DNA from 2 places in the Lysinibacillus sp. NPDC047702 genome. Region 1 is predicted to be linked to the other one. Evidence: a T-box and tRNA genes for the amino acid it is inferred to sense, from the RefSeq annotation. Region 1 holds a T-box; the other holds one or more tRNA genes.

Evidence for each region. A T-box is a leader RNA that pairs with one kind of tRNA and senses whether it is charged. The one in region 1 lies ahead of serS (serine--tRNA ligase), so its partner is inferred to be a tRNA-Ser.
Region 2: it encodes a tRNA-Ser, which carries the amino acid that the T-box ahead of serS (serine--tRNA ligase) is inferred to sense. The anticodon was not compared.

What each region holds. Positions count from the first base shown of each region.
Region 1 is NZ_JBNNMG010000034.1:32,151-46,643, reverse strand. It holds gene asnB (asparagine synthase (glutamine-hydrolyzing)) at 1-553, shown strand, start outside; gene ACQKIM_RS16335 (PLP-dependent aminotransferase family protein) at 583-2,004, opposite strand; gene pdxS (pyridoxal 5'-phosphate synthase lyase subunit PdxS) at 2,109-2,993, shown strand; gene pdxT (pyridoxal 5'-phosphate synthase glutaminase subunit PdxT) at 2,995-3,558, shown strand; T-box leader at 3,608-3,824, shown strand; gene serS (serine--tRNA ligase) at 3,899-5,179, shown strand; gene ACQKIM_RS16315 (LysR family transcriptional regulator) at 5,491-6,369, opposite strand; gene ACQKIM_RS16310 (ABC transporter substrate-binding protein) at 6,910-8,136, shown strand; gene ACQKIM_RS16305 (branched-chain amino acid ABC transporter permease) at 8,235-9,116, shown strand; gene ACQKIM_RS16300 (branched-chain amino acid ABC transporter permease) at 9,131-10,183, shown strand; gene ACQKIM_RS16295 (ABC transporter ATP-binding protein) at 10,176-10,970, shown strand; gene ACQKIM_RS16290 (ABC transporter ATP-binding protein) at 10,963-11,715, shown strand; gene ACQKIM_RS16285 (hotdog fold thioesterase) at 12,103-12,537, opposite strand; gene ACQKIM_RS16280 (phenylacetate--CoA ligase family protein) at 12,996-14,327, shown strand; gene ACQKIM_RS16275 (NAD(P)/FAD-dependent oxidoreductase) at 14,324-14,493, shown strand, end outside.
Region 2 is NZ_JBNNMG010000086.1:126-14,618, reverse strand. It holds gene ACQKIM_RS25480 (nitric oxide synthase oxygenase) at 1-498, opposite strand, end outside; gene ACQKIM_RS25475 (hypothetical protein) at 1,033-1,452, shown strand; gene ACQKIM_RS25470 (ATP-binding protein) at 1,644-3,878, shown strand; gene ACQKIM_RS25465 (sensor histidine kinase) at 3,875-4,084, shown strand; gene ACQKIM_RS25460 (S-layer homology domain-containing protein) at 4,165-8,844, opposite strand; gene ACQKIM_RS25455 (response regulator) at 9,375-10,529, opposite strand; gene ACQKIM_RS25450 (winged helix-turn-helix transcriptional regulator) at 11,210-11,584, opposite strand; gene ACQKIM_RS25445 (nitroreductase family protein) at 11,713-12,339, shown strand; tRNA gene ACQKIM_RS25440 (tRNA-Glu) at 12,757-12,828, opposite strand; tRNA gene ACQKIM_RS25435 (tRNA-Asn) at 12,830-12,906, opposite strand; tRNA gene ACQKIM_RS25430 (tRNA-Ile) at 12,914-12,987, opposite strand; tRNA gene ACQKIM_RS25425 (tRNA-Gly) at 12,992-13,065, opposite strand; tRNA gene ACQKIM_RS25420 (tRNA-Phe) at 13,072-13,147, opposite strand; tRNA gene ACQKIM_RS25415 (tRNA-Ser) at 13,152-13,244, opposite strand; tRNA gene ACQKIM_RS25410 (tRNA-Ala) at 13,258-13,333, opposite strand; tRNA gene ACQKIM_RS25405 (tRNA-Pro) at 13,348-13,424, opposite strand; tRNA gene ACQKIM_RS25400 (tRNA-Arg) at 13,436-13,512, opposite strand; tRNA gene ACQKIM_RS25395 (tRNA-Lys) at 13,533-13,605, opposite strand; tRNA gene ACQKIM_RS25390 (tRNA-Gln) at 13,621-13,695, opposite strand; tRNA gene ACQKIM_RS25385 (tRNA-His) at 13,705-13,780, opposite strand; tRNA gene ACQKIM_RS25380 (tRNA-Trp) at 13,826-13,899, opposite strand; tRNA gene ACQKIM_RS25375 (tRNA-Tyr) at 13,904-13,987, opposite strand; tRNA gene ACQKIM_RS25370 (tRNA-Thr) at 13,995-14,070, opposite strand; tRNA gene ACQKIM_RS25365 (tRNA-Asp) at 14,078-14,153, opposite strand; tRNA gene ACQKIM_RS25360 (tRNA-Met) at 14,159-14,233, opposite strand; tRNA gene ACQKIM_RS25355 (tRNA-Val) at 14,263-14,338, opposite strand; rRNA gene rrf (5S ribosomal RNA) at 14,351-14,466, opposite strand.

The sequences.
Region 1 (14,493 bases):
TACACAAACAATTGCAGAAGTACCATATTTCGAAGGAGAAAGTATAGAGGAAGCAAGGCATCGTGAAATGTTTTATTTAAATATGGTGTGGTTTATGCAAACGTTGTTAGAACGAAAAGATCGTATGAGTATGGGAGCAAGTCTTGAGGTTCGAGTTCCATTTGCTGATCATCGTCTTGTGGAATATACATGGAATATTCCTTGGGAAATGAAAAATTTAGGCGGAATGGAAAAGGGATTACTTCGAAAAGCAATGGACCACTTATTGCCCAAAGAAGTATTGTATCGTAAAAAGAATCCGTATCCTAAAACCTATCATCCGCTTTATACGATGGGTGTTCAAAAATGGCTAGGAGAAATAATGAAGGATAAAAATTCGATTCTTCATGAGTTATTTGAAAGGCAGAAGCTGATTGAGCTAATTGATTCTGGTGGTAGCTCTTTTAAAGTTCCTTGGTACGGGCAATTAATGGCAGGGCCTCAACTTTTGGCATATCTAGGGCAAATTCATACATGGTTTGAACATTATAATATTCAATTAATTGAGCCCTAATTGAAAAGAAACACCAATCAGCCCGCATTTTAACGTGAGGGTGATTGGTGCTTTTTTATATCCCAACAATCCATAAGTTTCTCAATGGATTGTTCAATTTCATGTACAGGTATACCTCCAAAGCCTAGTAAAAATTGAGCCTGCGATGTTACAGTGCGATCTAGTCGGTAGTCCGATAATGGATAAATACCAATCTCTGCATTAGAGGCGAGCTGTTGTAAATGTTTTTCAGATAGTGCATGCTGTACCTCTAATAATATATGCATTCCCGCTTGCTCCCCAGTAATTTTAATTTGATTAGAATAGTTTTCTAAAATAGAAGTAAGCTTATCGTGTTTTTTACGGTAAATTTTCCTCATCCGGTTTAAATGTTTAGCAAAATGACCATCCCGCATGAAATTAGCAACAATATGTTGATCGAATCTAGGTACTGTTGATGAGTAGTAATTAAATACTTCATTATAGGTCGCGAGCAATTTTGGCGGGAGAACAAAATAAGCAACACGTAAGGATGGCATTAATGATTTTGTAAAGGTACTCATATAAATGACTTTATCGTTTCGATCAAGTGCATGTAGTGCAGGAATTGGTTTTCCAGTATAACGAAATTCAGAATCATAGTCATCCTCAATTATATAGCGAGAGGTGCTCTGTGTAGCCCAATTTAATGCCTGTGCACGTCTTGTAGCTGACAATACTGCACCTGTTGGAAACTGATGGGATGGTGTGATATACACAACGTCAGCGCTCGTTTTTTCGAGTTCATGAATTAAGATGCCTTCTTCATCGACAGTAATTGGATAGACCTTTCGTTTATGCTGAGAAAACATACGATGGACAGCTGGATAACCAGGATTTTCAAGAGCAAAGTAAGTGTCGTCACTAAAGAGGCGTAAAATCATTGGAAGTAGCTGCTCCGTCCCTGAACCCACAACTATTTGCTCAGGGCTACAAACAACTCCACGCGATTGATATAAATAATTAGCAATCTCAGTACGTAAAGATAGCTCTCCCTGAGGTTCTCCAGTTAATAATAATTCCTTTGAAGTATCATCAAAAAGCTCTTTTGCATATTTACGCCATGTTTGAAAGGGAAATGCATGAATATCGATAGAAGCAGGATTAAAATCTATTTTGTATGTTTTTTTCCTAGGCAGATCACTTAAGGTAGCTACCGTGTCTTGATGAATATAGGGAAGCTCGTCAATCTCCTCTACAAAATATCCAACGCGTGCTTTAGACATTATATAGCCCTCAGCTAGTAGTTGTGCATATGCAATTTCAATTGTTGTTTGAGAAATATTCAAAAAATCGGATAATTTTCTTTTTGATGGTAATTTTTCTCCTACTGTAATTTTCTTTGTAATGATAGCTTCTTTAATGCCGCTATAAAGCTGATCATAGAGCGGTTTTCCGCCATCTTTTTCTAGCTGAAATAATAGCATGTCCACGTTTACGTTTCCTCCTGACCTTATAGATATTAATAAAACTGGATATTTCGATATAGTCAATTTCCATTATACTAGACTTCATCATAAAGATGGAGGTTAGAAACATGAAACAAACAGGCACAGAGCTAGTAAAAAGAGGAATGGCAGAAATGCAAAAGGGTGGCGTCATTATGGACGTAATAAATGCAGAGCAGGCAAAAATTGCTGAAGCAGCAGGAGCTGTAGCTGTCATGGCATTAGAAAGGGTACCATCAGATATTCGTAAGGCGGGCGGCGTTGCACGTATGGCTGATCCTAGAATTGTTGAGGAGGTTATGGGGGCAGTCTCTATACCTGTGATGGCTAAGGCACGTATAGGGCATATAGTCGAAGCAAGAATCTTAGAGGCAATGGGTGTTGATTATATTGATGAAAGTGAAGTATTGACACCTGCAGATGAAGAGTTTCATTTATTAAAAAGTGATTACACTGTACCATTTGTTTGCGGCTGCCGTGATTTAGGAGAAGCCGCTCGACGCATTGGTGAGGGAGCTTCAATGCTGCGAACAAAGGGTGAACCAGGAACAGGGAATATTGTAGAGGCTGTACGCCATATTCGTAAAGTGAATGCGCAAGTTCGTAAGGTGGTCGGTATGACAGAGGATGAGCTAATGACAGAGGCTAAATTACTTGGAGCTCCGTTTGAATTATTAAGAGAAATTAAACGAAATGGGCGTTTACCAGTGGTGAATTTTGCAGCTGGTGGTGTCGCTACGCCTGCTGATGCAGCTTTAATGATGGAGCTTGGGGCTGACGGGGTGTTCGTTGGTTCAGGTATTTTTAAATCAGAAAACCCAGAGAAGTTTGCAAAGGCAATTGTAGAGGCTACGACACATTATAAGGACTATAAGCTTTTAGCCGAAATATCAAAAGAGCTAGGGGTTCCAATGAAAGGCATTGATATTGCACAGCTTGGTCAAAATGAGCGTATGCAGGAGCGAGGCTGGTAACATGAAACGAATTGGTGTATTAGCATTGCAAGGAGCGGTACGAGAGCATATGCAAATGTTAGAGTCACTAGACTGTGAGGTTGTTTTGGTAAAACAGCACAATAACTTGCAGCAACTAGATGGACTTGTGCTACCTGGTGGGGAGAGTACTACAATGCGAAAGTTGCTGAATCGATACGAGCTGTTAGAGCCAATTCGCACACTTGCAAAGACTGGATTGCCAATGTTTGGAACATGCGCAGGCTTAATTTTATTGGCAAATGAAGTAGTGGATTATGAGCCGCATTTAGCAGTTATGAATGTAGTAGTAGCAAGAAATTCTTATGGGCGTCAGGTAGATAGCTTCGAAGTAGACCTTAATATACCTAAAATAGGTGACTCAATTCCTGCTGTTTTTATACGTGCACCTCATATTGTATCAGTTGGTGAAGGTGTTGAAGTCCTAGCAGAGCATGAAGGGAAAATTGTTTTGGCGCAGGATGATCATTTATTAGGCTGTTCTTTTCACCCTGAATTAACAACAGATACACGTATTCTCAAATATTTTGTATCGTCTATGGTTTGACTTGCAAAATGTCGTTTCGTATAGTACAGTATGGATAAAATTTAAATAACTGAACACGATGATGGGAAGTAGTAGCAGGATCGTTTTTTTTAGAGAGTCAGCGGTTGGTGGAAGCTGATAAAAACACTTGTGAATCCGTCCTGGAGTTGCGCAGTCGAAGTTAATGAAGTAGGCTGTCGCCGGCTGAAATGCCGTTATGAAATAAGTGGATTAGACATGGTGTCTAGTCAATTAGGGTGGCAACGCGGGTAGCTCTCGTCCCTTTTATGGGATGAGGGCTTTTTTGTGTTCACCTGACTTATTATTTCCCATCATTTAGAATCTATTGGAGGTATGAACGATGTTAGATATTAAACGCGTGCGCGATAATTTCGCTGAAGTTAAAGAAATGCTATTAACACGTAATGAGGATTTAGGAAACTTAGACGATTTTGAAGTATTAGATGCTAAACGTCGTGAATTAATTGCAAAAACAGAAGAGCTTAAAGCTGAGCGTAATAAAGTATCTGAACAAATTTCTGTGATGAAGCGTAATAAAGAAAACGCCGATGAAGTAATTGCTCGTATGCGTCAGGTTGGCGATGAAATTAAGGAGCTAGATGTCCAATTAAATGATGTAGAAGACCGTTTTAAAGATATGATGATGCGTTTACCAAACATCCCGCATGAATCTGTACCAGTGGGCACAACAGAGGATGACAACGTTGTGGAATATACTTGGGGTGAGGTACCGACATTTGATTTTGATATTAAAGCACACTGGGATATTGCAACAGATTTAAAAATTGTAGACTTCGAGCGTGGAGCAAAAGTGACAGGTAGCAGATTTTTATTCTATCGTGGTCTTGGAGCTCGCTTAGAACGTGCATTAATGACATTTATGATGGATTTACATGCAGAAGAGCATGGTTATGAGGAAATGCTGCCACCTGTGATTGTTAATCGTGATAGCTTAACAGGTACTGGTCAGCTTCCGAAGTTTGAAGAAGATGTATTTAAATTAGAAGAAACAGATTATTTCCTAATTCCAACTGCAGAGGTACCTGTAACAAATTTCTATCGTGATGAAATTTTATCTGTAGAAGCATTACCACAGGGCTTTGCTGCATATAGTGCATGTTTCCGTTCAGAGGCAGGCTCTGCGGGACGTGATACACGTGGTTTAATTCGCCAGCATCAATTTAACAAAGTAGAATTAGTACGCTTTGTAAAGCCAGAGGAATCATATGAACAGCTAGAGCTATTAACTGGTCATGCTGAAAAGGTACTACAATTACTTGGCCTACCTTACCGTAAATTAAAGATGTGTACAGCAGATTTAGGCTTTACGGCAGCAAAAAAATATGATTTAGAGGTTTGGATTCCAGCACAAAACATGTATCGTGAAATCTCTTCTTGCTCTAATTTCGAGGATTTCCAAGCACGTCGTGCAAATATTCGCTTCCGTCGTGAAGCAAATGCAAAACCAGAGTATGTGCACACATTAAACGGCTCAGGTCTTGCTATTGGACGTACAGTAGCGGCTATCCTAGAAAACTATCAGCAAGCTGATGGAAGCGTAATAATTCCTGAGGTATTAAGACCTTATATGGGCGGGAAAGAAGTAATAGCCCCAAAATAATCTGGGTCGAAGCGGCAAGTGCAGAGAATTAAAGAAGTAAATAGAAAAATAAGCTACCGTTGGAGATATTCGATGGTAGCTTTTCTTTGTAAATATATTTTAAAGGAGACGCATGCGATGCTTTATAGAGATCGTTATGTCTGAGTAAATATAAGTATGAGATATAAAATAGATTTATTACCCAAATGAAATTTCAAAACAATTGCTTTCCTTTTTAAAATGTTCATTCTATGGAGTTTTGGTCTGTTATTTCTACGGGGCAAGCAAAGATCACGTTCCTAGAAGCACATTTTTTATATAGGTAAATTTGATTAATTGCCATTTTTAGTAAACAATTCTAAAAAATTCAGTGCATATTTTGCTAAATATCGTTCTTTTGGCCAAACTATCGTCGCCTTTGACTGGATATAACAATTAGAAAATTCAATAATTTTAATGCCATCAATAGAAAACTTATCTAGACTTGTTTTCGGCAAAATGGTCACACCTACTCCTTCTCTAATTAAGGAAGAGACCATGGCAATATTAGTACACTCACAAATAATATTTGGTTCAAATCCATGAGTTTTAAATTCATCTAAAATAATACGAAGTGTATTACAGTTATGATGACGATAAAAAGAAAGAAATGGTATATTCTTTAAATCTTCCATATGAATCGGGCTCTGTAAATTCCATTTCGATGGTGTAGCAAGTACAAATTCCTCAACACCTAAGCCTAACGAAAAAAATTTTTCATCTTCAATGGGCTGCTGTAAAATAGCTACGTCGATTTCTTTACTTAAAAGGCTCTCTGTTAAGAATAATGTATCACCTTCGATAATTTTAAAGCATAAATCGGGGTATCGGTCGAGCATAATCTTGATTTTTTCAGGTATATAGGATAAACAAGTTTGATCTGCGCCTATGGATAAAACACCTTTTAAGCCTTCTCCTACTTCCTTTATTTCAGAAATAGTATCCTCGAAATTAGATAATAAAGTTTTCCCTTTTTCATATAACACTTTTCCGGGACCCGTCATATCAAGTGTCCTACCATTTCGATCTAGTAGTTTACAATTCAATTCTTCTTCCATCATTTTTAACTGCTGGCTAAGTGGAGGCTGTGCCATATGAAGTTTTTTTGCAGCTTTCGTAATTTGTCCTTCCTCGACAATTGTTATGAAGTAATTTAATTGCCTAAGATCCATAAAATTTCCCACCTTTATACTTAAAATGCAGTATTTTGTCGAATAAGTATATTTATTATGTATAATAACATATTTTCAGATTTTTTAGAATATAACGTTTTTTATATTTAATATGTTTCTTTCCTTTATATTTGCAAGGAAAATGCAATTTTACTAGAGGTGGCAAGGGTTTTATAAGTCAAATTATATGATTTAATTTGATTAAAAATATAACAAAATAAAAACGGATATATAAAAAACGTATATATAATGATTTGATGTGTATATTTTTAGTATTTATCATTTATTACAATACATGTTATTCTTTGGACTAATAAAAGCAGATTTTTTCTACTTTATAGTTATTAAAATCTAGAATGTGTGATTTTTTTCTTGGAAAATAAAATTAGTTGTTATCTTAAGAAACCTTTGTATTACAAAAAAAATGTAATTAAATAATTTTCGTTATGTTTTTTATTCATGAGGAGCTATACATACCGTCATTTTTAATAGGGATGCGGTTTATATAGGTATAAAAATAATTAAGGGGTGTAGTATTTTATGAAAAAGACTTTACTATCACTTTTCCTATTGGTGAGTGCGTTATTTTTGATAGCGTGTGGTTCATCATCTGATTCAGGAAAAAACAATTCATCATCATCAGCAGGATCTTCTAGCTCAGAATCTGGTACAGGAGCAACAGCGGATTCAATAAAAATTGCAGGGATTTTTTCAGCATCTGGTGGAGCAGCTGCTCTTGGGGAACCAGAAATGCAAACACTTAAAATGTTAGTAGATCAAAAAAATGCAGAAGGCGGAATTAACGGTCAACAAATTGAATTAGTAACTTATGATGATAAATCAGACCAAAATGAAGCAATTCTTGCAATGAAAAAAGCATTAACTCAAGACAAAGTATCACTTGTAATAGGCGGTACAACTAGTGGTAACTCATTAGCTATGTTGCCTTTAGCAGAACAAAATCAAGTACCTTATATCTCGGTTGCTGCAAGTAAACAAATTTATGTAGGTGAAGATGGCAAAGCGCGTAAATGGGTATTTAAGATGCCACAAGACGACCAACAAGCAGTAGAACGTATTTTACAATATTTAAAAGATCATAACTTATCAAAAGTAGCATGGTTAAATGTTGCGAATTCTTATGGTACAGGTGGTCATGACGAATTCGTTAAACATGCCCCTAAATACGGTGTAGAGTCAGTGATTGAAGATGAATTCGAAACAACAGTCACAGATGCAAAACCATTATTAACACGTGTGAAAAAAGCAAATCCAGATGCAATTATCGTTTGGGGAACTGTACAGGAATCTGCAGTTGTTATTAAAAACATTCGTGAATTAGCACTAGATATGCCTGTGCTTGCAAGTCATGGAATTGCAACAAATCAATTTATTGAAGTCGCAGGCGAAGCAGCGAATGATGTAATTTTACCAACAGGAAAATTATTAGTTGCAAATAGTTTAGAAGATTCAAATCCACAAAAAGAACTATTAATAACGTACAACGAATCTTACACAGCGAAATACAATAAATCGGCAAGTACGTTCGGTGCATATGCAGCAGACGCTTTCACTATTGCAACAAAAGCAATTGAAGCGAAAGGTACTGATAGCGCCGCTCTTCGGGATTTCATTGAGCAAGAACTGGGGGAATTTGTAGGCCTAACAGGTACATTTAACATCAATGCTGAAAACCATATGGGATTAAGTCCAGATAGTTTTGCAATAGTACGTATTGTAGACGGAAAATGGACTTTAGAAAACTGATAAAAATAATACAAATTCAATGAACAGTGGTGTCTCCCCATCACTGTTCATTCATTATCAATTTAGTTACATCGAAATGAAATGGAGTGAATGATATCATGGAAACATTTTCTCAAATGTTGCAATTATTATTTTCAGGTTTAACAATAGGAGCAATTTATGCACTGATTGCAGTGGGATTCGTTATTATCTATAACGTGACAGGTATTCTTAACTTCGCACAGGGTGAATTTGCTATGTTTGGTGCTTTAATCAGTATTTCACTTGTAAAAGCAAATCTACCCTTATGGTTAGCCATTATTTTAAGTATCGCCATTGTAGCGGCTATTGGCGGAATATTTGAACGAACAGCCATTCATACCGCTCGTAAATCATCCATGACAACACTAATTATCATTACAATTGGGGTTTCGATAGCATTCCGTGGGATTGCGATTTTAATTTGGGGGACACAAGCCCAAACATTACCGCCATTTATGGATAATACACCAATTCAATTTTTAGATGCCGTATTACTTCCGCAAAACCTCTGGGCAATTGGTCTTTCTATCATAATTTTAATCGTCATGATGTACTTTTTTAACTACACATTTACAGGAAAATCATTAACAGCTTGTGTGGTCAATCCTTTTGCTGCTCGTTTAATGGGAATAAACCCAAATAAAATGTCATTACTTGCGGTTGTTGTAAGTGCTGCAGTAGGAGCCTTAGCGGGTACAGTAATCGCTCCAATATCCGGTGCATCCTATGATATGGGAATGATGCTTGGCATAAAAGCATTTGTAGCAGCGGTTGTAGGTGGATTGACAAATGCCCCAGCTGCAATTGCAGGTGCCTTTTTAATCGGAATTATTGAAGCGTTTACAGAAGGATTGTGGTCTTCAGGTTTAAAAGATGTAGTGAGTTTCTCTTTATTGCTATTAATTTTATTTGTAAAACCTGAAGGTCTATTTGCTAAAGCTTCAGGAAAACGCGTATAAGGGGTACAAAAGCTATGACAAAAAAAAATTTAAAACTAATTTATAATAACAGCTTGGTTGGACCTTGTATTTTCTTTGCACTGCTATTTTGTATCCCGCTTGTGGGATCTACTTATACACTTGCCATTTTTACAATGATTGGATTTTATGCATTAGTATGTATCGGGTTAACAATGCTAACGGGATACGCAGGACAAATTTCTTTAGGTCACGCAGCCTTTTATGGAATCGGTGCCTACACATCCGCTTTTATGACAGGTACACATGGTTTATCTCCTTGGTTAGCAATTATTGTAGGTGCACTAATTTCTGCGCTTGTTGCTTTACTAATTGGTATTCCAACATTTAAATTGAAGGGCTATTATTTAGCATTAGCAACATTAGGGTTTGGTATTATTGTCTATACCGCATTCAAGGAGTTAACACAGATTACTGGAGGCTCAAACGGCTTTTTTGGTATTCCGTCTATTAGCTTATTTGGCTTTGAATTCGTCACAGATCGTAGTTACTTCTATCTTATTTGGGTATTTGTTTTTGTCGCACTGTTTATTGCACGTAACATTATTCACTCACGTATTGGCCGTGGTTTACGTTCCATTGAGGGAAGTGAAATTGCAGCAGATGCAGTTGGTGTTAATTTAATGAAATATAAACTACAAATCTTCATGACGAGTGCTATTTTCACATCTATCTCTGGCTCCTTATTAGCCCATTATGTATCATTTATTAATCCAGATTTGTTTACAGCAAATACGTCGATTTATTTTTTAATAATGGTCATTATCGGGGGATTAAGTAATATTTGGGGTGCCATTATTGGCTCTGCAACGTATGTTTTACTGGGAGAAATATTAAAGCACTATGTACCATTGATTTTACCGAATGTTGGGGGAGAATTTGAAATCGTATTCTTCGGTTTATTACTTGTTTTAACATTAATTTATATGCCGAATGGTTTAGTACCACAATTCGAGAAAATTTTCTCCAAATTTAAAAAGAAGGGTAACACTACTCACATGACTTTAACTATCAATACCCAAGCAACAGGAGGGAAAACTAATGACTAACAAAGAACTTATATTAAGCGTAGAAAACTTAACAAAGATTTTTGGCGGTGTTGTTGCTGTAGACAATGTATCCTTCACAATTAATAAAGGTGAAATTTTCGCTGTTATTGGTCCGAATGGAGCTGGTAAAACGACTCTTTTCAATATGATTACTGGAGTATTGCCTAGTTCATCTGGAAATGTGTACTTCCAAGGTAAGCGATTAACACGTAAAAAACCATATCAAATAGCACAAGCTGGTGTGACAAGAACATTTCAAAATTTAGAAGTCTTTGATAATATGACCGTCATCGAAAATGTGATGACTGGGGCACATATTACGATGAAAACAAACATTTTAACGGCAGGTTTACGATTACCGGCTGTCGTCAATGAAGAAGTTCAAACAATGGAAAGGGCATTGCAATGTTTAAAGGACGTAGGAATTGCCGAATTCGCCTATGAAATGTCAGATAAATTGCCTTATGGTAATCAGAGGTTGCTTGAAATTGCGCGTGCAGCAATTTCAAAACCACAACTAATATTATTAGATGAGCCAATGGCAGGTCTGAACGCTGAAGAATCTAGACAATTAGTCGACGTAATTTTGAAAATGCGGGCGGATGGTATGACATTTTTATTTGTTGAACACGACATGGAAACGGTTATGTCCATTTCAGATCGTTTAGTAGTTTTGGATAATGGTGTAAAAATCGGAGAAGGCACTCCTGAAGAGATTTATCAAAATCCACAAGTCCTGGCAGCATACTTGGGCGATGATGAGGAAGAAGGTGTGGAGTATGCTTAAAGTCGAAAATCTACATACCCACCATGGGTATTTACACGTCCTTGAAGGTATAAATTTTGAGCTATTAGAAGGAGAATTACTGTCAATTGTCGGATCAAATGGTGCAGGGAAAAGTACGCTACTTGGTACTCTAGCTGGTGTATATACGCCAACTGAGGGGAAAATCGAATACAAGGGGTTTGATATTACTAGAGATGGTGTACAAAGGACAGTTGCCAAAGGAATCTGTTTAGTACCTGAACGAAGACAAATTTTTTCTTCGTTATCTGTAAAAGACAATCTTATGCTTGGTTCTTATCATCGTTATAAGAAAGATAAGAAAACGATTCATCGTGACTACGAGGAAATCGTAGAATTATTTCCACGCTTAAAGCAAATGCTCAATCGTCCTGGTGGCTTACTTTCAGGAGGGGAACAACAAATGGTAGCTATTGGAAGAGGTTTGATGGCCAATCCTAAAGTATTAATGCTAGATGAGCCCTCATTAGGACTCGCGCCTTTAATTGTGAAAGATATCATGAATATTTTACGTAAACTGTGTGATGAACGAGGTGCAACGATTATTTTGGTAGAACAGAACGTAAAAGCGGCCTTAAAGGTTGCTGACCGTGCCTGTGTATTAGCGCATGGTCAAATGACAATTTCAGGTACAGCCCAAGAGTTATTAAATGATTCAAAAGTACAAGAGGCGTACTTTGGTATACCGCAGAAAAAACCAACTGCGCTAGCAAAAGTAAAGGGATAAGAAGACAACTTCAAGATCCCTCCTTGTCACTAAACTAGAGATGGATTTAAGCGTAATAAAAGATGTGTATGAAACCTATTCATCACTCAAAAAGGTTTCATACACATCTACTATAACAAGCAACCGGTGGATATTTGATAGATTGCTCCTTCAATCACATCAGCATTGCCATTTCACTTTTGATTACTTTATCTTCATTCAGCAGAAGACTCCCATCTCTACAGGTGGAGAGATGAATGCGGTTTTGGTTCCTTTTCAGTAGTTGTCCAAACACCTACTGAATGAAGATACAGCCTCCGGCGGATGTCACGGATTTTCAAAGGAATGAATTGTGCGGGCACAATTCAAAATCCAGACGCAATTACGCCAAGGCGAAATTGATTACTCTTATCCAATAAAACTTTCATTTTTACGATAAACCATCGCTTCCATTGTTGCGCATAATTCATCGTTACTTAACACATCGATGCGATACCAAGCTAAGCGGCGTGTCTTTTTCACTTCCTGAGCGATAGCTGTTAGTTTGTGATCAGCAAAACTCGCGCTCATGTAGTTAATCGTATTTGTCACACCAACAGCAGTTGTTCCATAAGAATTACTTGCCACTGCAAAGGCATAATCAGCTAGTGAAAAAATAATGCCCCCGTGTACAGTACCATGTGTGTTCAGCATATGAGTAGCTGGTGAAAGTGTCACTTTCGCAAATCCTGCTTTCAATTCTATTAATTCCATCCCTAAATAATTAGCGTAAGGTTCGTTTTTTAAAGCGTCAAAAATGTCGTCGTAATATTGTTCGTGTTGTTGTGTTTCAGATAACGTCAATACAAATTCCCTCCTTTTAATTGTAAATATATTCCTTATTCGAACAGAATGTACCCAACGATTGTATTGCACATATTAATACATAATAATAACGACTGTAATAAAAGTGAAATATAAAATCAATTTAACATTGGTTATTTAAAAAGTAAATAAGGAATTAGGTAATATGTGTGCTATGTAGAATTATATTGATTTTCCGCATGTATTTTCGGTAAAAATTATTTAGGAATGCTATTACTGTTATACGGACTATTAGAAATATAATTAACATAACTAAAAGAAAATAGCTTGAGAATTAGAAATAAGTAACTTTAAAGAGATAAAACAAAATATATTGACAATTCAGATTAATTTGTTTATCTTATAAATAGATTACAGTATAAATACTGTCGTTATTAAAATGTTATATAAAGTTTTGTATTGTAATGAACTGTAAAAGCTAAAAGGGGGATTAGGGAATGTATCATCCAGAAATTGAAACAGCATCAAGGGGAGAAATGGAAAAGATTCAACTGACACGTTTAAAAAAAACAGTCGAACGAGTATACAATAATACATCTTTTTACAAGGAACAATTCGATCTGCTAGGAGTAACGCCTGCTGATATTCAAAGTTTAGCGGATATCCGAAAATTACCATTCACAAAAAAAGTAAATTTGCGTGAACAATATCCATTTGGACTTTTCTCAGTTCCTATGGATGAGGTAGTCCGTATTCACGGCTCCTCAGGTACTAGTGGAAAACCAACAATTGTCGGCTATACAAAAAATGATATCGATATGTGGTCGGGACTTTTAGCTCGTGCTATTGTTGCCGCAGGGGGACGCAAATCAGATATTTTCCATAATGCTTACGGATACGGCCTATTTACAGGTGGAATTGGTTTACACTACGGGGCTGAAGCATTAGGCGCAGCAGTTGTACCGATTTCAGGAGGCAATACAGAACGACAAATTACATTACTTGAAGACTTCAAACCACGTGGCATTGCAGGTACACCATCCTATATTTTGACCATCGCTGAGAAGATGGAAGAAATGGGGATTGATCCAGAAACAAATGGCATTGAGTACGGGATATTTGGTGCAGAACCTTGGTCAGAGGAAATGCGCCGTGCTATAGAGAACAAATTAAAAATTCGTGCTTTAGATATTTACGGTTTAAGTGAAGTCATGGGGCCTGGTGTATCAATAGAATGTTATGAAGGTCAAAATGGCTTACATATCGCAGAGGATCATTTCTTTGTGGAAATTATCGATCCTGAGACATTAGAACCTGTAGAGGCTGGCAAAGATGGTGAACTGGTTATTACAACCTTAACAAAGGAAGCGCTACCAATTATTCGCTATCGAACTGGTGATATTACTTCAATTACACATGAAAAGTGTAAATGTGGACGTACAACAATACGCATGGCTCGTGTTAAAGGACGTACGGATGACATGTTGATTATTAGAGGAGTGAATGTTTTCCCGTCAGAAATTGAGCGTGAATTGCTACAAGTTGAAGGTTTAGCCCCACACTATCAAATTCATATATTGAAGAAAGGGAATATGGATGAGCTAGAGCTACATGTGGAGTTGACACCAAAATTATATAAAGAAATTGGCGGAAACTTAAACCATCCGCTGATTCAAATGTTATCAAGAAAAGTCAAACATGATTTAAAAAATGCGTGTTTAGTTTCTGTTAGTCTTGTGATTGAAAACATCGGTTCTATTCCTCGATCAGAAGGAAAGGCAATTCGTGTTATTGATCGGAGAAATGAGAGGCGGGAGGTTATTCAATGATTGAAAAAGAACAAATAAAAGATGTGACGATTATTGGGGGAGGACCTATTGGCATGTTTGCCGCCTTTTATGGCGGTATGCGTGGCATGAGCGTAAAAATTATTGAAAGTCTCCCCCAATTGGGGGGCCAGCTAGCAGCGCTTTATCCAGAGAAATATATTTATGA
Region 2 (14,493 bases), on a different contig from region 1:
ACGCCCATCAACCTGTACGACAAGTGGTAACACATCAAATGGTGTTCGTTGACCTTTCCAGCCTAATGATTCACATACTTTTGTAAATGCGATGGAATTTGAATCACCAATAACCCCTGTCTCCGTTTCATAGCCTGCATAACGAATTAGCTGATGATTCCATATCCGTACTCGATCCGAGGCAAACACGGTTATCGTTGGACGAATTTTACCTTTATTTGTTGCATACTCAATATGCTCTAGTAACTTACGAAAAATGTCCTGTTCATCTAAAACATCACGTGCATCTACTACATGCAGTGACTGCCAAAACAGGCGTCCAATACATTTGTTGCTATTACGCCATGCCACCCGTGCGCCAAAAATTAGTTCGTCTGTTGTTGGATAGTATTCTCCTGCATTTTGAATCTGTTGTAATCTATTTTCTAACCAAAGTTCTGATTCATTTTGCTCTACCTGATATAGATTTAAGAACTGCTTGATCTCCTGTATATTCATGTCGATTCCTCCACCTACCCTCATATTAGTGGAACAAAACAGGAAGCACCATGAAAATATCTATAGAAAAAACATACATATTGTATATATGAAATAGTTTGTTCAAATTTATGGAGGCTGTCATGTAATTTCATAGGATATCAAAAGTATATTTATCAAGCTCTAATTCATCACTAATTTCACTAAAATTATTTACGAGTGACTTTTGATTAATTGTTATGACTTTCCTCTATTATATATAGTCTCTATTATCCGAAATAATTTAGAATACCCAAAAGAAGCGCCATGTTTTATATATATGCAATTCACAGGCTCTTCTATATGGCATGGTTCTATTTTATTAGTTTAATTACACAGCAGATAATTCCTGTTAAATTACTAAAAAGATGATTGATTCCAAATTCAATAGTTTTCATTGTTTAATCTCTCCAAATAAAATCTCATTTGGGAAAATGTTAATATTATCATAAAGAATTGATAGGTAATCATTATTTTTGAAGGAGAAATAAACCTATTTGTCGAAATCTATTTTTTATGATTAAAAAGCAAATATTCTCTAAAAAAATATCGATTTTTCTAATTTCTGGGTTATTCTTTTGTTTTCTAACCTTTTTACACTTTACTTGGATGAATTTCACAAACATTTCAAAAGGAGTCAATGCCATACAAGGAACGGTAGATTTAAGGAGTATTGATACAAGCCATAATTTCAAAGTTAAGCTACAGAAGGAATGGGAATTCTACCCTAATGTCCTCCTCGCTTCTGAAAATGTCCAATCAGTTGAACAAAATAAGGTTTATACGAATCAGCCAGAATCTTGGGATCAATACTTTAAAAATAGCGAGAAAGCTCATTATGGTTCTTATCGTTTAAAAATTTTAAAAGAACACACTTCCTCTCAGATGTACGGTATTACGATTCCTGAAGGTTTAGCACCCTATGAGCTTATATAGACGGTCAATTTATTGAAGGATTAGGAAATCTTACGACAAATCTTACTCAAAATGCTCCTATTGGCAGACCTATAACTTACTTTTTTACGTTTGATACTAATGAAAGCGAAATTATTATACAAGGCGTTCAAACAAATCCTTATGAACAAGGTGGGTTTCAACGAGAAATTATTCTTGGCGATCTACACTCAATGGAACAATCAACGTCCTTTTCCATTGAAACTCAAATGGCCGTTTGTCTAGTCTTTCTAATTTACCTACTATTTACAATTTTGCTTTGGGGTATAGGCATTCGAAATAAAACTTTATTTTATTTTGCCATGATTACTATTTCAGCTTGTTTAACGATACTCACTTCTAGCAATAGAATATTATTTAGTTATTTACCTATAAATTGGATTTGGGCAAACAAACTAACGTATTTCTCTTACATACATAATGCGTTGTTTTTTGTTTTATTACTACGTGAATTGATGAAGGAATACTCTAAACCTAAAATATTAACTATTGTCCCATTGGTATGTACTTTCTATTTATCTTTTATTGTAGTAGCGCCCATTGAATATATTTTTAAAACCAAATTGATATTTATAATACTTTTTATCGTCTCTCCTATTATTATAACTATTTTCACATTGATCATAGCTTTAAAAGGGCAGAAAGGCGTGATATTTTTATTATTAACAGGTACAGCAGTGGTAACCAATTCATTATTTTTACCTATAAGACAGAATACAACATTACCTTATAGTCATTATCCTTTTGATATATTTATTGGTGTAACTGCATTATCCGCATTTTGGTTTACAAGCTATTTTCAAACAACTTTACAAACAGAAAAACTTTCTGTGAAATTACAAAAAGAAATAAACACAAAGGATGATTTTCTAGCAAATACCTCTCATGAACTGCGTAACCCTTTGCATGGCATGATGAGTATTGCCCAAACGATGTTAGCTAAGCAGGTAGATAAAGAAGATCAAAATGATTTAAAGCTAATGGTAAGAATCGGAAACCACATGACCCACATGTTAGATGATTTATTGGATTTAGTAAAATTAAAAGAAAAAACGCTTCAGCTACAACCAAAACCTTTAAATGCTTATAACCTCGCAAGTGGGGTCAGTAATATGTTTCGTTTTATGCTGAAAGGAAAGCCAATTGAACTTATTGTGCGAATACCTATTAATTCACCATTTGTTTTTGCCGACGAGACACGACTTATTCAAATTTTTGCGAATTTAATTCATAATGCCATTAAATTTACTGAACAAGGTTCCATTACGATTGATGCTGAAGTAGTTGGGAAACAATTATATATTTCCGTTACAGATACGGGAATTGGCATTGATAAAAATATGCAAGAAATCGTATTTGAGCCCTATGAACAAGTGGATTCGACAATGACATCCATAGGTGGTGGCCTTGGATTAGGTTTAAGCATTTGCCATAAGCTTGTTTCCTTACACGGGGGAACAATGTCGGTATCATCTACTATCGGCGTTGGCTCAACCTTTACTTTCTCATTACCAATAGCGAAGTCGCAGAATGTGGAAGACAGTGAATTAAATGTTGAGAAGGACACTGCATTCATCAAATATTCATTTTTAAATGATTTTTCGAGAGAACACAATATTGCTGCTACTACAGAAACGAACTCTTTAATAACTAGCCATGCAAGAATTCTCATTGTTGACGATGACGCTGTAAACTTACAAGTACTTGTCAATGCATTTTCAACGGATTCCTTTGAAATTGAAACAGCTTTAAGTGGGGTAGAGGCTCTCGATATGCTTCAAAACAATAGCTATGATTTAGTTATTTCTGATATTATGATGCCGCATATGTCTGGCTATGATTTGGCCAAGCACATTCGCGAAAAACTTTCTATCTCAGAGTTACCAATATTGTTCTTAACAGCTCGACAGCAAAGTGAAGATATTCAACTTGCCTTTTTAAGTGGCGCCAATGATTATGTTAAAAAACCAATGGAATATATGGAGCTTAAATCACGTGTTCAAGCTCTTATTCAAGTGAAGCAATCTAGCGAAGAGCGTCTGCGCATTGAAGCTGCATGGCTTCAGGCACAAATTCAGCCACACTTTTTCTTCAATACTTTGAACTCTATTATTTCTTTACATGGTGTAGATGAGGAGAAAATGGAAGAATTACTACTTGCCTTTAGTGATTATCTACAAACGAGCTTCGATTTCCAAAATGTCGATTTAGTCGTGCCAATCGACTATGAATTAAAGCTCGTTCGTGCCTATCTTGCCATAGAACAAATACGCTTTGGCGATAAAGTTCAAGTAATATGGGACATCCCTGAGAATATAGAACTGTCCGTCCCTCCACTGTCCATACAGACACTTGTCGAAAACGCCATCCAGCATGGCATTTTACCCGACGCGGAGGAGGAACCGTGACAATTCACATTGTAGAGACTGAGCAACACTTTAACATAACCATTTCCGATAATGGCGTTGGCTTTGATAACAATGGTCCTAAAGAGAAAAGAAGCGTGGGCCTCGTCAATACCCAACAGCGCCTAAAACAATTATTTGGCGTAGAATTAACCATAGAAAGCGTGGTTGGACAAGGCACAACAATCTCCTTACAAATTCCTAAATAAAGAGAGGGCGATGTCGAGTCTATCCGTCTCTATTGAAAAAGCAGGCTAAGGTTTCCCCTAGCCTGCTTTTGCTATATGTCTTATTTTGAAAGTTGCTCGTCCCCATCTTCATCAATAAAATAAGTATGAGATTTCGCTGCTTCCTCAATTTCTTTGAATGCCCAGTGTGTTGCTTTTACATCTGGGAAGCTTGGTGCTGTTACGCCTTGTAGCGGACCGCGCTCAAACATGCGGTTCATCATGATCACCGCTTGAGCACGTGTTAAATATTCTTCTGGCGCAAAGCTACCATCCTGACGACCGTTGATGATGCCTGCCACACGGTTCGCTTCGATTATCCATTGTGCCCAATGACCTTTTGTATCGTTGAATGTAATCGCTACATTCTCTTCGATAGGCAGTTGCTTAAAGTTCGCCACTACCGTTGCCATTTGTGCACGTGTAATGTTTTCACTGGCACGGAAGTTACCATTAATATCGCCATTCATAATGCTACGCTCTTTGACAAAGGCAATAGCTCCCGCTGCGTAATGATCACTTGGAATATCCTTAAATGGTGCAGTGTTTACTGGTCCATCTGTATAGCCTAAGATACGCGCAATCATTGTTGCCACTTGAGCACGTGTTACGTTTTTCTCTGGACCGAATGTGCCATCTGGGAAGCCCTTAATGTACGCTTCATGCTCTTTTACTTCAAGAGATGGTTTTGTTTCTTCGACCTTATTCACCTGAATAATTGTGAATGTGCTGAACTTCTCTACTGTAAAGCGTAAGCCTAGCTCACCCTTCGCCATTGTTACTACCTCAGGGATAACGACTTTCTTCTCCCCATCGGAGTGTTCAATAAATACCGCTAATTGCTTCAGGAATGCCTCACGCTCTGCTGCACCCGTTGGGATTTTCACGCCTTTTAATGGCAATGTTACCTGCGCAGGACGACTTGGCATATTTGTTTCGATTGTCATTGGACGTGCTACCACATGCACATCATTGCTTTGCAGTGTTGCTCGCACAACGCGCTCTGCACGTGCACGCTCTTCAATCGCTTGACGCTCGCTTTCCTTTTTCACGGGTACTAGACGGAAGTAGAAGTTATCGTCAATGCCCTGCATTGAACTTACTGGAATTGCAATATGTCCGTTTTCTGATGAAATTTCTAACGCTATTCCGTTATCGCGTAATAATTTCAAGGATTCTTTTGGAATTTCAACTTTCGCTTCCTTCACTTCATCATTCACATCTGGTAATACGATACGCGCAATATCGTTACCGATTGCTTTTGCCTTTGCCACAGCTTCTTTTGCATTGGCTTCTGTCAGAGCAACAAAGTCTGTGATATCGCCATTGGCATGCTTAGTACGCTCAATCTCTACAGTAGTTTTTTCCAGTGGTTTTTCGCCATCGATTTCAAGCTCCACTTGGATTTTTGTTTTTGTGTCACCCGGTGTCGGTGTTATTGGTGTTGTCGTACCACCGTTACCTGAATTCCCACCACCTGGATAAGATGTATCAGCTTGACGATAGATTTTCACGGTATAGTGTTTCTCGTTACCATTTGCATCTTTTACTGTAATGACAAGTATGTTTTCGCCTACACGCAATGGAATTTGTCCAATACTGCCTGGCTGCCCATTAACTGTTGTTGTGACTGTAGCACCTGCCTCTACTGGAATCGCTGTAAAGTCAATGACTGATGTTGGATAGCCAACTGTCATTGTGTAATCTGTTACCCCTGTTTGGAAGTTTGGACTTAACGTACCTGTAGATGGAGTTAATGTACCTAGCCCTTTGCCTAATTTCACAAGTGCATTTTGTGCCACCGTTAATGCTGCTAATGCTTTGTCTACTTCTCCCTGTGTTGCATTTGGATTCGTCAGCACTTCATTCGCTTTCTTTAAAGCCTCTTGATACTGTGCCCAGCTTGTTGGCGTATACTCACCTGCAACTAAGTTTTTAGCGTCATCCACCTTTTGCTGTAGTGGTACTTTGTTTACTATTGGTGTTGTTGCCACTGTAAATGTATGTTTTTTCGTTACCGTTTGTTGACCATTTGTTGCTGTTGCAATAATTGTATATGTGCCATCTGGTAAACCTGTTGGTGGTGTATATGTCCATTCACCTGTTAGTGGATCGACTGTTGCCGCCACATCTACCAGCAGAGACTCATCCTTGTCATTTTTCAAGACAATCGTCACAGTAGATGGTGTTGTGGTTACATCCACCTTCCCACCAATTGTTGGCTGCGGATTAGCTGTTACTGCGTCTGGCTTCGTAATTTGGAACGCTGCGCTGTATGGGTCCTCTGCCACCATTTCAAAATTCTCTACAGGCGCACCTGTCGCTCCCTTACCTTTTAAATTACCTGCACCATTATAAATAACCTTCACTTCTTTATTCGTTACGTCTGTGCCATTCGGTAATGTAAAGATCACCTTTTTACTATCAGTTGGATCAACTTCAAATGTCGGTGTTACTGGCGTTCCATCCACCATGACAGTAAAGCCTGTTAAATCTGTTAGCTCTACTTCTTGATTGAATGTCAGTGTCACTTTATTACCTTCAGATACTGTTTGTGTCAGTGCCACACTTGTTGGTTTTGGTGCTTTTAAGGCATTTTGTGCATCTTCTAATGCCTGTAATGCCGAATTTACCTCTTGTTGTGTAGCAGTAGGATTCGTTAACACTGCTTTTGCCTCAGTTAATTTCTCCTGTAATTTTGCCCAGCTTTCTGATGTGTAATGTGTTGGTGTTAAGCCTTCTATTTCTGTTACTTTATTATGAAGGGCTGTTTTATCAACAATTGTTAATGGCTTTGTTTTTGTAACTGTCTTATCGTTTTTTGTAGCTTTCACTTCAATTGTATAGTCACCTATTGCTAAATCTAATGAAGGTGTATATGTCCAATTGCCGTTCCCATCAACACTAGCCATACCACCTGCATTTGGTACTATATTTCCTAGTTTATCTTTTATCACAACTTCAACATTTGAACCAGCTTCAACTTCACCTTTTATGTCCGGTTTTGGCTTTGCTACAATCGTAGTACTTGGCTCGTTGATTTTTAAAGAAGTTGCAAATGAATTTACTGCCTCTATTTCAAAATTCCCAACTGGCAGATTATTTGTGCTACCTTTTAAGTTACCAGAGTCTTTTTCATATTTCACCTTAATAACTGATTCATTTGTAACATTTTCATTTGTTGGTAATGTTAAAATTATCTTATTACCATCTATTGTGTGAGTAACACTTTGTATAGGAATCTCTTTTCCATCTTTCGTAATTGTAAAGCCATTTAAATCTGTTAAAGTCACACTTTGATCAAAAATTAAGGTCACTTTATTTTCATCAGTGATTGTTTGTGTTAGGGTTGCTGTTTCTAGTTCAGGCTGTGTTGTCACAAGAGTAAAATATTGACCATCTGTGAACGTTAACTTTGTTGTATAATACTCTTTTCCATTAATTGTTTTTAACGTTAATGGATATTCTTTTGCTGCACTAAAATCTGTATCACTATCCCCTACTAGCAATGCTCCTTTTTCTGGTAAGGCTGCTTTAGGAATGGCAAATTCTACTTGTCCAACATTTCCTCTATTTTGCACTTTCCAAATGCGTTCAGTATGTGCTCTATCACCAATTGGTTTAGTATAAGTAAATGGTTGATTATTATCTCCCCACATTAAATATTGCATATCAGTTGAAAAAGTTGCTACATTATTAGAGTTTTTATCACTAATTTCACTTAAACCAATAATCACTTGATGACCAGGGTTTGTGCTGTTACTTTGCTTCTGCAATAATCCACCATTATCATCACGCGCAATCCCTGCGATGCTATGATAATACGCTGCATTTGTAGTTGCGTTCCATAGTACGCTTGTATCAGAAGCTAAATAATCTGCCTTTTTACTATTCGTAGAAAGTCCCTCAACTCCAAGTGTATAGCCATATTTAATAGCAAGATATGAACTTATTTGTTTGCGTTCTGTATCATCCAGAGCACGGTCATACACAATAATATCGCCAATTGTTCCTATCCATTCTTCTGGTCGACCACTTCCAATAATACGTCCTACTCGTGCCTGTGTCTTAGCGGTATTCCAGCTCTGAGGTGCTTTACCTATTTGTGTCGTTTTGCTATATAACGCACCATTCGTACCATCGTATGTTGCCACCAGTTCATTTGGCACATTTTTTTGCCAGAAACCATCCTCACTTGAGAACGAGCCTCCATAAATAGACATCGCACCTTTTGTGGTTCCACTAAGCTGGAGCATGCCTATCATATTACCCCCAGAAGCAGTTCCCCATGAAATGATATAACGATTATCGGCTGTATTGTTCTCTGATGCTGCTACAGCTACAATTGTTCGTGATGAATTACCCGTAGGAAGTTTATTGACATCAAGATCAAAATACTTATTATTCAGCTCTAACATCGGATTAAAATTCACATTATACTGTGCATCATTACGGTACATTGGTTGCAGAGTAGTTGTACTCTGTGTAGCATGATTGCCAACATTACTTTGATCTTGCCATTCAGATACTGTTTTTCCACTTTCAACACTAATTCCCTTATCGGGGCGAAGCCATAAAACTGCACCATCTACACCAGCTGGGGATGATATTGGTGTATCATTTGTTGCTGCTTTTGCCTTTTGTGGAACACCAACAAAAGAGATACTACTTGCGACTAGTGCTGTGGCAAGAAATGCGTTGAGGGAGCGTTTCCACCATTTTTGTTGCTTTTTAGTTTGCATGTTTGTTCCTCCATTCTTTGAAAAAGTGCCATAAAATTCTTAGTAAAGAGCTACTCATCCTCCTTTTATGAACTAAATTAACTCCAAAAATCTGAGGTTTTTCAATATTTCCTCACACTTAACTATAGAACATCGACCTATACAAAATATTTACATCAGAAATTTGGCACAATGTGCTCTTTTGACATTGGTTATACAACTTCTACAACATAAAAAATAGGCAATGTCGTTATTGCACATCACCTTTTTTCTCACAAAATTTCTATTAACTTTACAAGTCTTCAGCTTTCATAGGACAGCTGATTGGATTTCTTTTTATGATTAAACAAATATATAATTAACTAATATCAAATATCTTTTTATTAAAAAAGGAAAAAATTCTTTTAAACAAAGTTGAACAGTTTTAAAGAGGAGTGAGTTATGAAGAGAAGAATCTATGCGCTAAGAGAGTTGTCATGAGAACCGCTTTTTAAGTTTTAGATCGATTAATTCCAAATCCTCTTCATTCTCATACTAAATAACATATTAATCTAAATTTTCACCTGCAAAATCGCGCTCATTTGTCTCCATTTTTGATACCATCTTTCAATTTCCTCACTTGGCTCCATTGCTACTTGCTTCTTTAGCATTTTCTTTAATAACCAGTATTGTTCCTCAACAGCAGCTGCATTGCTCAGTAAATCGTAGAGCTTCATCAAGGTAAAATACCTTTCTTCCTCATCAGGGAAAAATGACTGAACCTTTACTTGCACCTTTACAGCAGCAAAGTAGTTCTCATTTTTAATATAATATTTACTTAATTGTTGTGCATGGTATAACCATAAACGTCTTAGTCGTTCCCTTTCGCTTTTTGACCATAAATAATCACTATCACCCAAATAATTGCCTGAATAGGCTTGGAATACCTGCTCATGTGCCCTTATTGTAGTCAATTCAAGCGGAGGTAAAGACTTTAATTGTGTTAACCATTGTTCCACATCGATTTCCACATCTTTCAATAATAACTGATAGCCTGATTTCAATAATGGACTGGAAATTTCCACTCCGTCTAATCCATAATTCTCCAAAGTTTGACGGATGGTATAAATAACTGTGTAAAGCTGCTTAGAGGCCTTATCCATATCAATTTCTGGCCAAAGCAGCTTCAAAATGAGGTCTCGTTGAATGATTTCATTGCGATGGGTAAGCATATAAGTAAACAATTCCTTTGCTTTTGATGTGCGCCACTTCATTACTTGCGCATTTCCATCAGGCATTACTACCTTTATACTTCCTAACAGTTGAATCATTTTTTGCCTAGTTGTGTTTGGTTGTTTTTTTTCGATAATCTTTTGAAGTCGTTCCAATGTTTTATGTAAACGTGGCTTTTGCACAGGCTTTAATAGATAGTCTATGGCATGCAAATTGAAAGCTTCTATCGCATATTTGTCAAAGACTGAAGTAAAGACAATTTCTATGTTTGGTAATAGTTCCCGAACCCTTTTACCAAGTGTTAGGCCGTCCATATCAGGCATTACTATATCTAAAAATACAACATCTGGTTGCATTGTTTGTATTTGAGCAACCACTTCTAGAAAATTTGTATATTCTCCAACTATGTCGACTTCCGAGACATTACTTTTTTTAAGTAAGTTTTTTAGTCTTTTTAATGATTGATTTTCATCATCTACTATCACAATTTTCATAACATCCCCTCCTTAAAAGTTAGTCTAGAAAACAAGTAAAGGTTATCACATGGGTCTATACAACTTCTACACAACTCCACTTATCATTGGAAAATTTTGTATTTTAATTGGATATATTACATAGGTAATTCCATCCTAGCAAATACAAAAAAGATGACCAGCTCGGCTAAAATTAGCTTGCTGGTCATTAACCTTTATTGATGAGGTATTAGAATAAAAAAAGCTATTGGAAATTTACTTAATCCTTTGAAAGCTGAAAATGTTAACCTATTGATTTTATTTTCATTAATACGGCTAGTTCCTACACGCTCATCTGCAATAGATGTTGCTTGGAATAAAGTAGTCTCAAAATTATAGTTAAACAAAAGAAATTCCACGCACACTCATTCACTTCATTTCTAATTCGCAGAAATGTTAACTTCAAAATAATATAGAGCAGTTAGATACACAATGCTATTAGAATGACTACTAATACTGATAGTCACTTAACCGCTAAAAATGAAAGTGACCAATATAATTATAGTGTAATAATATTGGTCACTTTTCCCCTCTTTATATACAGTCACCTTTAACCTTATATGAAATAGTTTTATAGAGGCTGTCATGTAATTCCATAAAATATCAAGAGCTAATTTATCAAGCATATTGAAAAGGAACAACTTAGGAACAAGTGACAATTACTATATATTTTCGTTTTGAGAACTAAGGAACGTATCACAATAAATTTGTTGATCTTTCTCTATACCTTTTATACGTGCATACGTATTACCGAATTCACACATTGTGTTTAATACTGGTACAAATGATTTTCCTAGATCAGTTAAGCTGTATTCCACTTTTGGAGGTACTTCTTTAAATACTTCTCTTTGTACAAGTCCATCTCTTTCTAACTGTTTCAATTGATCTGTTAGGACTTTTTGTGTAATTCCAGGTATAAATTCGTAAAACTCTTTTGTCCTTACTGATTTTTGGCTCAAGAAAAAGAGTATCAGACATTTCCACTTTCCACCTGCAATGTTCATAAAAATGTTGATTCCAGTATTATAGTTAACCATGTGCTTGTGCTTTTCCTCCTAAATAGGCACTTAAAAGTGGCTATACCACATTTTTGTGCGTTATTTTCTTATTTATTATTGCTTACTATAATTAAAGGTGCAATAAATAAAATTTCGGAGTTGATAAAATGAGTGTAAAAAATATTTTAGAAAAAAGACGTTCAGTTAGACATTATGATCCAAGTTATAAAATTAGTTCAGAAATTCTAACCTCATTAATTGAAAGTGCAAGTAAGTCACCTAATGGAAATAATATTCAAGCTACTCGATACTTAATTATTGATGAACCAGATTTAAGAAATTTATTATTGCCTATAGCCTTTAATCAACAACAAGTGATAGAGGCTTCAACATTAATTGTTATGTTAGGTGATTATCAGGCATTTGATAAAGATAATATTATTAAGATACATGAAGAAGGCTTTCAGGCAGGTTATTTTGATGAATCACTAAGAGATTATCTAGCGAATGCTGCCATAAATTATTATGAAAATAAATCTAAAGAAGATCTAGAACTAGAATTAACTAGAGATGTAAGTCTTGCGTCAATGTCATTAATTTTGTTAGCAAATGAAGCTGGTTTTGAGACAATCACTATGTCAGGCTATGATTCTAAGAAATTAAAAGAAATCTTAAATATTTCCGAAAGGTATTTAGATGTTATGCTTATAGCTATTGGTAAAGGTACTAAAGCTGGTCATAAGACCGTAAGACATAATGTAAATAAAGTAATGTATAGAAACCAAATCATTTAGGTGCTCTCATAGTATCTGATTATGTTAATAGGTAGGCAAAGAAATAATGTATTGTTGATGTAAGCAAAAATGACCAGTTACTCATTTAAAGTGAGTACTGGTCATTTATTTATATGATTTAAATTGTAAGTCTTCACCTTGTGTTTCAAGGCTTAATTAACCCACACAAATGATTTCTTCTTTATAAAATTAAAATTATTTACCTCAGACTTTGAACTGTCTACAGATTCATTAATTGGCTCTATCTAGTGCAGGATCGCACTTTCTAATGCACTATGATTATTCCTCTCAAATGACCATGGTTTCATTTAGGATGGTATTATAATTTTTGGCTTATAATTTCACTATTTTATAAGGCAATTGATTGACATACATAAAGAAAAAAGCATGTAACACACAACTGTGCTACATGCTTGATGACCCGTACGGGATTCGAACCCGTGTTACCGCCGTGAAAGGGCGGTGTCTTAACCACTTGACCAACGGGCCGTGGCTCCGAAGGCAGGACTCGAACCTGCGACAACCTGATTAACAGTCAGGTGCTACTACCAACTGAGCTACTTCGGAATAATGATGGGCCTAAATGGACTCGAACCATCGACCTCACGCTTATCAGGCGTGCGCTCTAACCAGCTGAGCTATAGGCCCATTTTGGAGCGGGTGATGAGAATCGAACTCACGACATCAGCTTGGAAGGCTGAGGTTTTACCATTAAACTACACCCGCAAATAATGGTGGGTCAGGACGGAATCGAACCGCCGACACTTAGAGCTTCAATCTAATGCTCTACCAACTGAGCTACTGACCCGAAATGGAGGAGGTAGAGGGATTCGAACCCCCGCGCGGTGTTACCCGCCTGTCGGTTTTCAAGACCGATCCCTTCAGCCAGACTTGGGTATACCTCCAAAAATATTAAAATGGTGGAGCCTAGCGGGATCGAACCGCTGACCTCCTGCGTGCAAGGCAGGCGCTCTCCCAGCTGAGCTAAGGCCCCAAATAAAATAAAGATGGTCGGAATGACAGGATTCGAACCTACGACCCCTTGGTCCCAAACCAAGTGCTCTACCAAGCTGAGCTACATTCCGAAATCATAATATGGCGCGCCCGACAGGAGTCGAACCCATAACCTTCTGATCCGTAGTCAGACGCTCTATCCAATTGAGCTACGGGCGCATATGTATCTATAAAAATGATGAGCCATGAAGGACTCGAACCTTCGACCCTCTGATTAAAAGTCAGATGCTCTACCAACTGAGCTAATGGCTCAAATTAAGAAATGAATGGCTGGGGTACTAGGATTCGAACCTAGGCATGACGGAATCAAAATCCGTTGCCTTACCGCTTGGCTATACCCCAATTTTAAAATGGGGCGACTGATGGGAATCGAACCCACGAATGTCGGAACCACAATCCGATGCGTTAACCACTTCGCCACAATCGCCACTATATATGATAACAGCTGTATATGAACGAGTACCTCAATACCTGGCAGGGGCAGTAGGAATCGAACCCACACCAAAGGTTTTGGAGACCTCTATTCTACCGTTGAACTATGCCCCTAAAATGGTGGAGGGGGACGGATTCGAACCGCCGAACCCTAAGGAGCGGATTTACAGTCCGCCGCGTTTAGCCACTTCGCTACCCCTCCAAGGGAATGGTGCCGGCGATAGGAGTCGAACCCACGACCTACTGATTACAAGTCAGTTGCTCTACCAACTGAGCTACACCGGCAAAATAATGGCGGTCCCGACCGGGATCGAACCGGCGATCTCCTGCGTGACAGGCAGGCATGTTAACCGCTACACCACGGGACCTTTTTTGGTTGCGGGGGCCGGATTTGAACCAACGACCTTCGGGTTATGAGCCCGACGAGCTACCACTGCTCCACCCCGCGATAATGATATATACTATTTATAAATTTAATGGTGGAGGATGACGGGCTCGAACCGCCGACCCTCTGCTTGTAAGGCAGATGCTCTCCCAGCTGAGCTAATCCTCCACAAAAAAATAAGCGAAGCGACGTCCTACTCTCACAGGGGGAAGCCCCCAACTACCATTGGCGCTAAAGAGCTTAACTTCCGTGTTCGGTATGGGAACGGGTGTGACCTCTTTGCCATCATCACTTCACTTATTAAATTGAAAGAATTATTCTTT